DNA from 3 places in the Streptomyces sp. NPDC048636 genome. Region 2 is predicted to be linked to each of the others. Evidence: riboswitches for the same ligand, from Rfam matches in the RefSeq annotation. Region 2 holds a riboswitch; each other region holds the start of a gene.

Region 1 (3,267 bases), on a different contig from region 2:
TTGAGGAATGCCTTGGCCTGCACGATGTCGGAGTCCGTACGGGGCACGCCGGACGTGCACAGGGCCGCCATCGCCGCGCCGGTCATGTCGATGTCGCTGGGCGCGGCAAGCTGGCCCGGATCGCCTTCGGCCTTGCTGTAGTTCCAGCCGCCGTCGTTGTGCTGGTTGGCGCGCAGGCGGGTGACCATCGCATCGCGCAGCGACTGCGGGACCCGTGTGTGACCGGACTGGGTCTTGGCGCCGCCCAGGGCGAGGGCGGCGAAGACGGTGCCGTTGAAGTTGGCCGACGGGCCGAAGTACCCGGTCTCGGCTGTCTGCCAGTAGCCGTAGATGTCGGCGATCAGATTGCGGGAGGCCGAGACCCGGCTGGGGTCGATGCCCGCGGCGTAGGCGTTCAGCGTGGCCCGTTCGTAGTCGGTGACCACGGGGGAGGAGGACGGCCAGGTACTGCTGGACAGCAGGGTGCGGTAGACGGATCTCGCGTTCTTGCTCGTGTCACCACCGGGGGTGACGTCCACCGCCGCGGTTCCGGCCGCGGCGAACGCGCTGAACGCCCACTCGTTGGACAGCCCCGCCCCGGCGTATGAACCATCAGCCCCCTGGAGGGACTTGAGGTAGGCAACGCCGTTCGTCTTCGACGCGGCGATCTGCGCCGGAGTGGAGGTGGCCGCGGCGGGCAGCGCGGTGAGGGCGAAGGCGCCCACCGCCGCGGCGGCGGTGAGCACGGGGCGACGGAAGGACACGGGACGGGACATGGCCTGCTCCTGAGGGTGAGGGACACCGGCCGGGACCCCGCGCGCGACCCTCGCGATCAGCGGTGGGAGCAGCGGGTATGGCCGCCGTCCGGAACGCGTGGACCAGCTTCCAAAGAGATGTCACCGCATGGGCATTCGGGCTCGGGACGGCCCCCGCCGTCCGACACCGCTGCGCGTCAGCCCCGGATTCACACCGGGTTCCCCCACTCGGCAGCGCAGGACGGTACCCGACACATCCCGCTTCCGCCAGACCCGTCCCCGGACGGTGACGGATAGCCTGACATGAGCCTTGACGCTCCCGGCGAATCCGTGCTCCAATCCGGCTGATACGCAATCAGTTCCAGGGGAAGCCGGTCGAATTCCGGCGCTGACCCGCAACCGTAGGCCCGGTCCCGCCGGGCGAGCCGGAATGCCTGGAGCGTGTTCCTTCACAGACATACGCCGTCGCGGACTGCGGCGTGGTTCGGCCGGCTTTCCCACGGCGGGGTTCCTCCCGCGGTGTGGTGAAGGCCCTCGGCCACGTTCTGTCCCGCGCCGGGCACACAAAAGAGGGGCCGGGGCCGTGGTGGGGACGGACGAACGAAGATTCGCGCGGGCGGTCACCAGACCGACCGTATCCCTGGTGGCGCTGATATCGGCGCTGCTCCTGCTGGTGGGCACGGCGGTGACCTTCGTCGCGGTCACACCGGCCACCGCGGATCCCCTCGGAGAATGCACCGCGGCCAAGGGCGCGATCGTCGCCGTGGACTTCAAACCGTTCGGCGGCAAGGTAGAGCGCGGTTGCGACACCACCCCGACCACCGGGTACGACCTTCTCCACGAGGCCGGATTCGGTACCACCGGCACTGAGCACGATGGGCCCGGTTTCATCTGCCGCATCGGTTTCGGCTCCTTCAACTCCGGTCGGCATTACCCGACACCGGACCGGGAAGCCTGTGTCCTCACCCCGCCCGCCACCGCCTACTGGTCGTACTGGACCGCATCGCGCGGACAGGACGAGTGGACCTACAGCCAGTACGGCGCCATGGACCGCAAGCCGAACAACGGCGACGTCGACGCCTGGGTGTACGGCGGTACCGACGTCGGGGGCAGCACGGGCAAGCCCTCGTTCAGTCCGGAGGAGGTCCGCGCGGGTGGCGGCGGGACCACCCCCGATCCCGGCGGTACCCCTACCGGCGGGGCCGGGGCGGTCGATCTGCCCGCCGCCGCGAAGTGGCTCACCGGCAGGCTGACAGACGGCGAACGCATCGTCGACGACGGCGCCGACACACCTCAGTACCCGCTGACCACCGAGACGGCCTACGCACTGGCCGCGGCCGGCGGGAACAGCGCGACCCTCGACAAGATCGTCGCCTTCCTGACGGCACACACCGACGACTATGCCTACCCCGACCGCAAGGACAAGGCACCCGACGCCACCGCCGCCGCCCGTCTGGCCCTCCTCGCCGAGATCACCGACGCCGACCCCCGCCGGGTCGGTGGCCACGACCTGATCGGTGACCTGAAGAAGAACGTGTGCACCTCGGGACCGGAGTCCGGAGATGCCCTGCCCGGCTGCACCGCCAAGGGCGACTTCCAGCATGCCACCCACACCGACGGCCAGGCCCTGTCCGCGCTCGCCCTGCTGCGCGCGAAGGTGGCGCCTCCGGCGGAGGCCATCGCCCGGCTGACACAGGTCCAGTGCAAGGACGGCGGTGTCACCAGCGTACTGATCCGCCCCGGCGAGAACTGCGACGGGGACGCCGCCAGCACCGCATTGGTCGCCCTGGTCCTGCACATGGCGGACGGGCAGGACAAGGCCGTACAGCAGGCGCGTACTTACCTGAAGAAGGCGCAGCGCGAGGACGGTTCGTTCCCCGGCTACACCGGCGCCACCGACGGCAGCGTCATCGCCACCGCCTACGCCGCCCAGGCCCTGCGCGCCCTCGGCGACACCGAGCGCGCCGATTCCGCGGTCGGCTGGCTCGCCCGGCAGCAACTCGACAGCGGAGGCTTCGGATTCGAGGCGGACGCCACCGAGCCCACCCTCTATGCGACTCCGGCAGCCGTCCTCGCCGGTGCCAGGACCAGCCTCGGCACACTCTCCACCAAGAAGACGGAGCCGACCCAGCCGCCCACCACCGAACCCCCGACCGACGACCCCGGCACACCGGGAGTGGGAGACGGCCCGGACTTGAAGAAGGGCGTCGCCTTCCTCACCCGCGCCGCCAACCTCAAACAGGGCCAGTACTACCCGGCCGGACCCGGATCCTCCCGCGCCGACTTCGGCCTGACCATCGACGGCGCCTACGCGCTGGCCGCCACCGGCCTGAACAACGCCAGGCTCCGGGGCGTCGTCGACTTCCTCGACCACGGGGGCAAGGACGGCGAAGGCCGTACCGTCCACGACTGGACCGGTGCCGGGACCCGTTACGCCGCCGGTGGCTCCCTGGGGAAGACGGCCCTCCTCGCCGAGGCCGTGGGCCGAGACCCGCGCGACTTCGGCGGCAAGGACCTGATCGCCGCCCTGGGT
Region 2 (3,267 bases):
GGTGTCCGGGCGCACCCCGGAGGTGGTGAGCCGGAAAGCCTCGGTGGCCCAGGCCAGATAGCCGGGACGGTCGGCGGCGCGCAGCGGCAGGGTCTCCCGCAGGGCGGGCTCGTCGACCTGGATCACCGATGTCCCGGCCGCCTCCAGGTCGGCCACCTCGTCGCGCAGGGCGAGCGCCACCTGCCGGGCCGTCTCCGCGAGCGGCTGGTCGTCGCGGACGAAGGACCAGGCCAGCATGGTGACCGGACCGGTAAGCATGCCCTTGACCGGCCGGTCCGTGAGCGACTGGGCGTACGCGGTCCAGCGGACCGTCATCGGCTCGGGGCGGGAGATGTCCCCGGCCAGGATCGGCGGACGGACATAGCGCGTGCCGTACGACTGGACCCAGCCGGACTGGGTGGCCAGATAGCCCGAGAGCCGTTCGGCGAAGTACTGCACCATGTCGTTGCGCTCGGGTTCGCCATGCACCAGGACGTCGATCCCGGCCTTCTCCTGGAAGGCGACCACCTCCCGGATCTCGGCGCCCACCCGCTCCTCGTACCCCGCGGTGTCCAGCCGCCCGGCCCGCAGTCCGGCGCGCGCGGTGCGCAGTCCGTCCGTCTGCGGGAAGGAGCCGATGGTCGTGGTCGGCAGCAGGGGCAGCCGCAGCCGGGCCCGCTGGGCGGCGGTGCGTTCGGCGTACGGCAGCGAGCGGCGCGCGTCGGCCGCGGTGACGGCGGCGGTACGGGACCGCACCGCCGGGTCGCGGGTGAGCGTGGACCCGGCCCGCGAGGCCAGATCGGCGCGGTTGGCGGCGAGCCGTGCGGTGATGGTGTGCGTACCGTCGGCCAGTCCGCGGGCGAGGGTGGCCACCTCGTCGGTCTTCTGCCGGGCGAACGCCAGCCAGCGCGCGATCTGCGGATCGACCTCGCGCTCGGCCCTGGCGTCCAGCGGGACGTGCAGCAGCGAGCAGGAGGCGGAGACATCCACCCGGTCGGCGAGGCCCAGCAGGGTGCCCAGGGTGGACAGCGACGCGGACAGGTCGTTGATCCACACATTGCGGCCGTCCACCACCCCCGCGACCAGCCGCTTGCCGGGCAGTCCGCCCACCGCGGCGAGATCGTCGACCTGGGCGGCGGCCGGTCCGGTGAAGTCCAGCGCCAGCCCCTCCACGGGGGCCTTGGCCAGCACCGGAAGGGCCTCCCCGAGCCGGCCGAAGTACGAGGCGAGCAGCAGCCGGGGCCGGTCGGTCAGGGCGCCCAGCTCACGGTAGGCACGTGCGGCGGCGTTCAACTCGGCCGGGGTGCGGTCCTGGACCAGTGCGGGTTCGTCCAGCTGCACCCAGGTGGCACCGGCCGCCCGCAGATCAGCCAGCACCTCCGCGTAGACCGGGATCAGCCGGTCCAGCAGGGTGAGCGGCTGGAACGAGGCGTCCACCCCGGGTGCGGCCTTGGCGAGCAGCAGATAGCTGACCGGGCCGACCAGCACCGGGCGGGCGGTGTGGCCGAGCCCGAGGGCCTCCTTCAACTCGGCCACCTGCCGGGCGGAGTCGGCGCGGAAGACGGTGTCCGGGCCCAGCTCCGGCACCAGGTAGTGGTAGTTGGTGTCGAACCACTTGGTCATCTCCAGCGGGGCCACCTCGCTGGTGCCGCGCGCCATGGCGAAGTAGCCGTCCAGCGGATCGGCCGCGACGGCGGCGCGGTGGCGGTCCGGTACGGCACCCACCATCACACTGGTGTCCAGTACGTGGTCGTAGAGCGAGAAGTCACCGGTGGGCACCTCGCCCACCCCGTCGTCGGCGAGCTGCCGCCAGTTGGCGCGGCGCAGCCCGGCGGCGGTCCGGCGCAGCTCCTCGGCGGTGACCCGGCCCTTCCAGTAGCCCTCGACCGCCTTCTTCAGCTCCCGGTTCGCCCCCTGGCGGGGGTAGCCGTACACGGTCGCCGTGGCGGTGGTGGCCGCGGAATCGGTTGTCACGGAACTCTCCTTCGCGAGCACTCGTCATGAGGTCCCGGGACCGGGCCGAGGGGTGCGGAGGGAGGCGAGGACGGCGTGACACCTCAGGTGTCCGCCCGCGCCGCCGACCCGCCCTCGAGGTCACCGAGACATCCGCGCGCGGACCTCCGCGCACGGGCAGTGGCAGGTCTTCGGACTCACGGGCGCGCCTGCCGATCCCGGAAGGCACCTACTGGCCGTCGCTTCCCAGACCCGGCCGGGCCCAGTGCGTATGACGGCGGTCGTTCCCGCTCACCGCTGCGGGGCAGTCCCGGATTCCCACCGGGTTCCCTCTTACGACGCGTCTGCCTGGCGGACAGGGCGAACCAGCTGCGCGTCCCAGCCTAGGCGTCCGGTGCGGCCCGGGGGAAACCGGCCCGCGGGCATAGGAGTTCACTTCGGCGGAATGATCTCTACAGACCGTCGCGACCGACGCAGACCCGCCGCGACCGATGTCAGCAGACCGATGTCAGCAGAGGAGCTGAACCGCATGTCCCAGGTACGCCGGGCCCATCTCTCCGACCACCGCGCCATCGTCGAGCGCGTCCAGACGTGGTGGGGCGATTCGCGCACCCCCGAACAGGCCCGTGAGCTGTCCCTGTTGCTGCCCAAGCTGTTCCTCCAGTTCTTCTCCGGCACCAGCCTGGTCCGGGAGAACGCGGATGGATCCATCGCCGCCTTCCTGGTCGGCTTCTACTCCGCCGACAACGACGACGAGGCGTATGTCCACTTCGTCGGCGTCGACCCGGCCCTGCGCGGTCAGGGCGTGGCCCGCGGGCTGTACGCGGAGTTCTTCCGGCGCGCCGCGGAGGCGGGCCGCGGTGAGGTCCGCGCCATCACCTCGCCGCGGAACACCGGCTCCATCGCCTTCCACCGCGCCATGGGCTTCGCCCTGGAGCCGGGCGACCGCGAGCTCGACGGTCTGCCCGTGCACGGCGACTACGACGGCCCGGGGCAGCACCGGGTCTGCTTCCACCGGCCGATCACCCGCACGAAGTGAACAACCCGCGCCCGCGGTGAGCGCCACGCCGGTCCGGCCCGTATAGGGAGAAGGTCCTCGCCGTCCGGGGCCCGGGGCGGATCGACGTGAAGGAGGCAGGGTGGTGAAGCACACGCGGCGACGCGTGCGCCATGGCGTACGGTTCGCGGCCGTCGGGGCGCTGGTGGCCGGCGGTCTGATGGTCTCGCAGTCGGTGTCGAACGGATCGGTCCAGGGGTCCGGGGGAGGCGATGCGCCCAGGGTCCTCGGCGACCGGGACGCGGGCCTCGGCGGCCGTCTGGAGACGACGCTCGGCG
Region 3 (3,267 bases), on a different contig from region 2:
CCATCAGGCCCAGACCCACCGGCCGCCAGCGGGAGTTGGAGGCCCCGGCCTCGTCGGTGGGGTAGAAGTTGATGTCCACCACACGGTCGAGGAAGGTCACGGCGGTGCGGACGGTGGCGTCCAGCCGCTCCCAGTCCATCGCCTCCTGCCCGTCCGCGCCCTTGCCCAGGTGGGCGGCGAGGTTGACCGACCCGAGGTTGCACACGGCGGTCTCGCCGTCGTCGGTGACCTCCAGGATCTCGGTGCAGAGGTTGGAGGAGTGGACGACCTTGCCGGGCTCGGCGGTCTGGTTGGCGGTGCGGTTGGCGGCGTCCTTGAAGGTCATCCAGCCGTTGCCGGTCTGCGCCAGGGTGCGCATCATCCGGGAGTAGAGCTGGCGCGCCGGGACCTGCTTGACCGCACGGCCCTCGGCCTCGGCCCGGCGGTACGCGGCGTCGAACTCCTCGCCCCACAGGTCCACCAGCTGCGGCGCGTCGGCCGGGGAGAACAGCGACCAGTCGGCGTCCGCCTCGACCCGGCGCATGAACTCGTCCGGGATCCAGTGGGCGATGTTGAGGTTGTGGGTGCGGCGGGCTTCCTCACCGGTGTTGTCCCGCAGCTCCAGGAACTCCTCGATATCCGCGTGCCAGGTCTCCAGGTAGACACAGGCCGCGCCCTTGCGCCGGCCGCCCTGGTTGACCGCGGCCACCGAGGCGTCCAGCGTGCGCAGGAACGGCACGATGCCGTTGGAGTGCCCGTTGGTGCCGCGGATCAGCGAACCGCGGGCCCGGATACGGGAGTACGAGAGCCCGATACCGCCCGCGTGCTTCGACAGCCGCGCGACCTGGTGGTAGCGGTTGTAGATCGAGTCCAGCTCGTCCAGCGGCGAGTCCAGCAGATAGCACGAGGACATCTGCGGATGCCGGGTGCCGGAGTTGAACAGCGTGGGGGAGCTGGGCAGGTACGACAGGGTGCTGGTGAGCCGGTACAGCTCGGCGACCTCGTCCACGGCCCGCTCGCTGAGGTTCTCGGCCAGCCCGCAGGCGACCCGGAGCAGGAAGTGCTGCGGGGTCTCGATCACCTGACGGGTGGTCGGGTGGCGCAGCAGATAGCGGCTGTACAGGGTGCGCAGTCCGAAGTAGCCGAAGCGGTTGTCGGCGCCGTCCGCCAGCGCCCGGTCCACCAGGGCGTCCAGCCGGGCGGCGTGGGCGGTGACGAACTCGGCGGTGGAGTCGGCGATCAGCCCTTCGCGGTGGCCCACCGCGACCGAGGCCGAGAAGGAGAGCGCGCCCTGCCCGGCCGCCTCTTCGGTGATCGCCAGGGCCAGCAGCCGCGCGGCCAGCCGGGAGTACTCCGGCTCCTCCGCGATCAGCCCGGCCGCCGCCTCGGTCGCGAGGGTACGCAACTCCGCCTCGTCCGAGCCCGGATGGCGGCCGCGCAGGGCGGCGGCCGCGACCTTGCCGGGGTCGGTGGCGGGCAGGTCGGCGGTGAGCCCGGTGAGGGTCCGCAACAGGGCGGTACCGGGCGCGTCGGCCGCTGCCTGGGAAGCCGCTGCCTCTGAAACCGGATCGGCGGGCGCGATGGTCACTGAAGTGTTCTCCCTCGCTCGGCTGGGGCCAGGAGGGAGGAGCGATGGCCGCGTACGGGCATGGCGAATCCGCACTACCGTACGAACGCACACCGCGCAGCGTCCAACGGCCCAACCCGCGAGGCCCGGACGTGTTCAGACGGCCGTCGGCAGGTCATCGGACTCACGGGTACACAAATGCGCACACGTACACCGTTGCGGGACAGTTCCGGATTCCCACCGGATTCCCCTGCGTCGACAGCGAGCACGAGCATACATCTTGTGTCGGCCGACGCACGCGCCCCCACATCTTGTGTCGTCCACAGGAGAGTTTCCCACGTATGTGCTATTGCGGGGTCGCTTCCCCCCGCTGTTCCGGGGCCTTCTCCCGCCATCCGGCAAGGGCTCGGGCCAGCTGGGAACGGTAGTCGGCGTAGCCGCGTTCGAAGGTCTCACGGCGGTCCGGACCCGGTGTGACGGTGCGCGCGTCGGCCTGCCAGCGCTCCGCGTCGACCGGCTCGCCGAGGCACTCCCAGGCGACCGCGACCGCGCCGCGCGCCCCCACTTCGGGTTCGTCCGGGATGCGCACCGGACGGCCGAGGACGTCGGCGAACAGCTGGGTCCAGGCCCGGGACCGGGTGCCGCCGCCGCACAGCGCGAGGCTCGCGGAGAGCCCGGCCGCCTCCAGGCAGTGACGGGCGGCGTAGGCGATCGACTCGCAGACCGCGCGGACCGCGTCGGCGCGGGTCGAGGCGAGGGTGAGCCCGTCGAGCCGTCCCCGGGCGCCGGGTTCGACGAACGGCGCCCGCTCGCCCGCGCCGGACAGGAACGGCAGCGCGGTCACCCCGCGCGCGCCGGGCGGGCTGCTGCCGAGTATCGCGTCCAGGTCGGCGGTGGTGGCCCCGGTGAACTCCAGCGCCCATTCCAGGGCCGCGGTGCCGACCATCGCGGGCATGGCGCGCAGCCAGCGTGTGGGGTCGGGGGTGCACAGCCACATGCCGGCCGGGTCGGCGGCCGGGTCGAACCGCGCGTCGTCGGTGAGGACCTGACAGGCCAGTGTGGTGCCCACGATCAGCAGACCGTCGCCGAGCTCCCGCACCCCGCTGCCGATGGCACAGGCGGGCAGGTCGTAGGGGCCCGCGCTGACGGGGAGTCCGGCAGGGAGTCCGAGCAGCCGGGCGCCCTCCTCGTGCAGCGGGGCGAGTGCCCCGGGCGCGGCGGGCTCCGGCAACAGCCGTGCGTACGCGGCGATTCCGCACATCTCCAGCGCGTCTTGGACATAGCGGCGGGTGGTGACGTCGAGGAACGGCAGCGAGGCGTCGGAGGCGTCCACGCCGATCACCCCGGTCAGCCGCTGGGCGACCGCGTCCACGCAGTAGCCCGCGACCTCGGCCCGCTCCAGCGACCGCGGTTCGTGCTCGGCGAGCCAGGCCAGCAGCGGGGCGTGGCAGCCGGGGAACACCCCCGAGCCGGTGCGCGCCCACAGCGCGCGCAGGGTGCCGTCCGCGCGCCAGCGGGCCACCGTCCCGCCCGCCCTGCCGTCCATCCATGAGATCGGCGGACGCACCGCCCGGCCCGCCGCGTCCCGTAGCCACAGACCGTCCCCCTGGCCGGTCAGGGCGAGTGCGACGGGGGGTGCGGGAAGGGCGGCGGCGACCTCCCGGCACACCTCGGCGACGGTGCGCAGCACATCCTCCAGGTCCTGTTCGACCCGGCCGCCG

What was found. A riboswitch is a leader RNA that binds a small molecule or an ion and turns the genes downstream of it on or off. The one in region 2 is predicted to bind cobalamin.
Region 1: it holds a riboswitch for cobalamin, as region 2 does, so the genes downstream of both, AB0C66_RS23450 (prenyltransferase/squalene oxidase repeat-containing protein) here and metE (5-methyltetrahydropteroyltriglutamate--homocysteine S-methyltransferase) in region 2, are expected to answer to the same signal.
Region 3: it holds a riboswitch for cobalamin, as region 2 does, so the genes downstream of both, AB0C66_RS03620 (ribonucleoside-diphosphate reductase subunit alpha) here and metE (5-methyltetrahydropteroyltriglutamate--homocysteine S-methyltransferase) in region 2, are expected to answer to the same signal.

Annotation. Positions count from the first base shown of each region.
Region 1 is NZ_JBEZHR010000008.1:291,543-294,809, forward strand. It holds gene AB0C66_RS23445 (prenyltransferase/squalene oxidase repeat-containing protein) at 1-755, opposite strand, end outside; cobalamin riboswitch at 885-959, opposite strand; cobalamin riboswitch at 1,051-1,191, shown strand; gene AB0C66_RS23450 (prenyltransferase/squalene oxidase repeat-containing protein) at 1,378-3,267, shown strand, end outside.
Region 2 is NZ_JBEZHR010000014.1:190,913-194,179, reverse strand. It holds gene metE (5-methyltetrahydropteroyltriglutamate--homocysteine S-methyltransferase) at 1-1,953, opposite strand, end outside; cobalamin riboswitch at 2,114-2,300, opposite strand; gene AB0C66_RS29640 (GNAT family N-acetyltransferase) at 2,462-2,971, shown strand; gene AB0C66_RS29635 (S1 family peptidase) at 3,075-3,267, shown strand, end outside.
Region 3 is NZ_JBEZHR010000001.1:782,797-786,063, forward strand. It holds gene AB0C66_RS03620 (ribonucleoside-diphosphate reductase subunit alpha) at 1-1,567, opposite strand, end outside; cobalamin riboswitch at 1,698-1,838, opposite strand; gene AB0C66_RS03625 (FGGY-family carbohydrate kinase) at 1,893-3,267, opposite strand, start outside.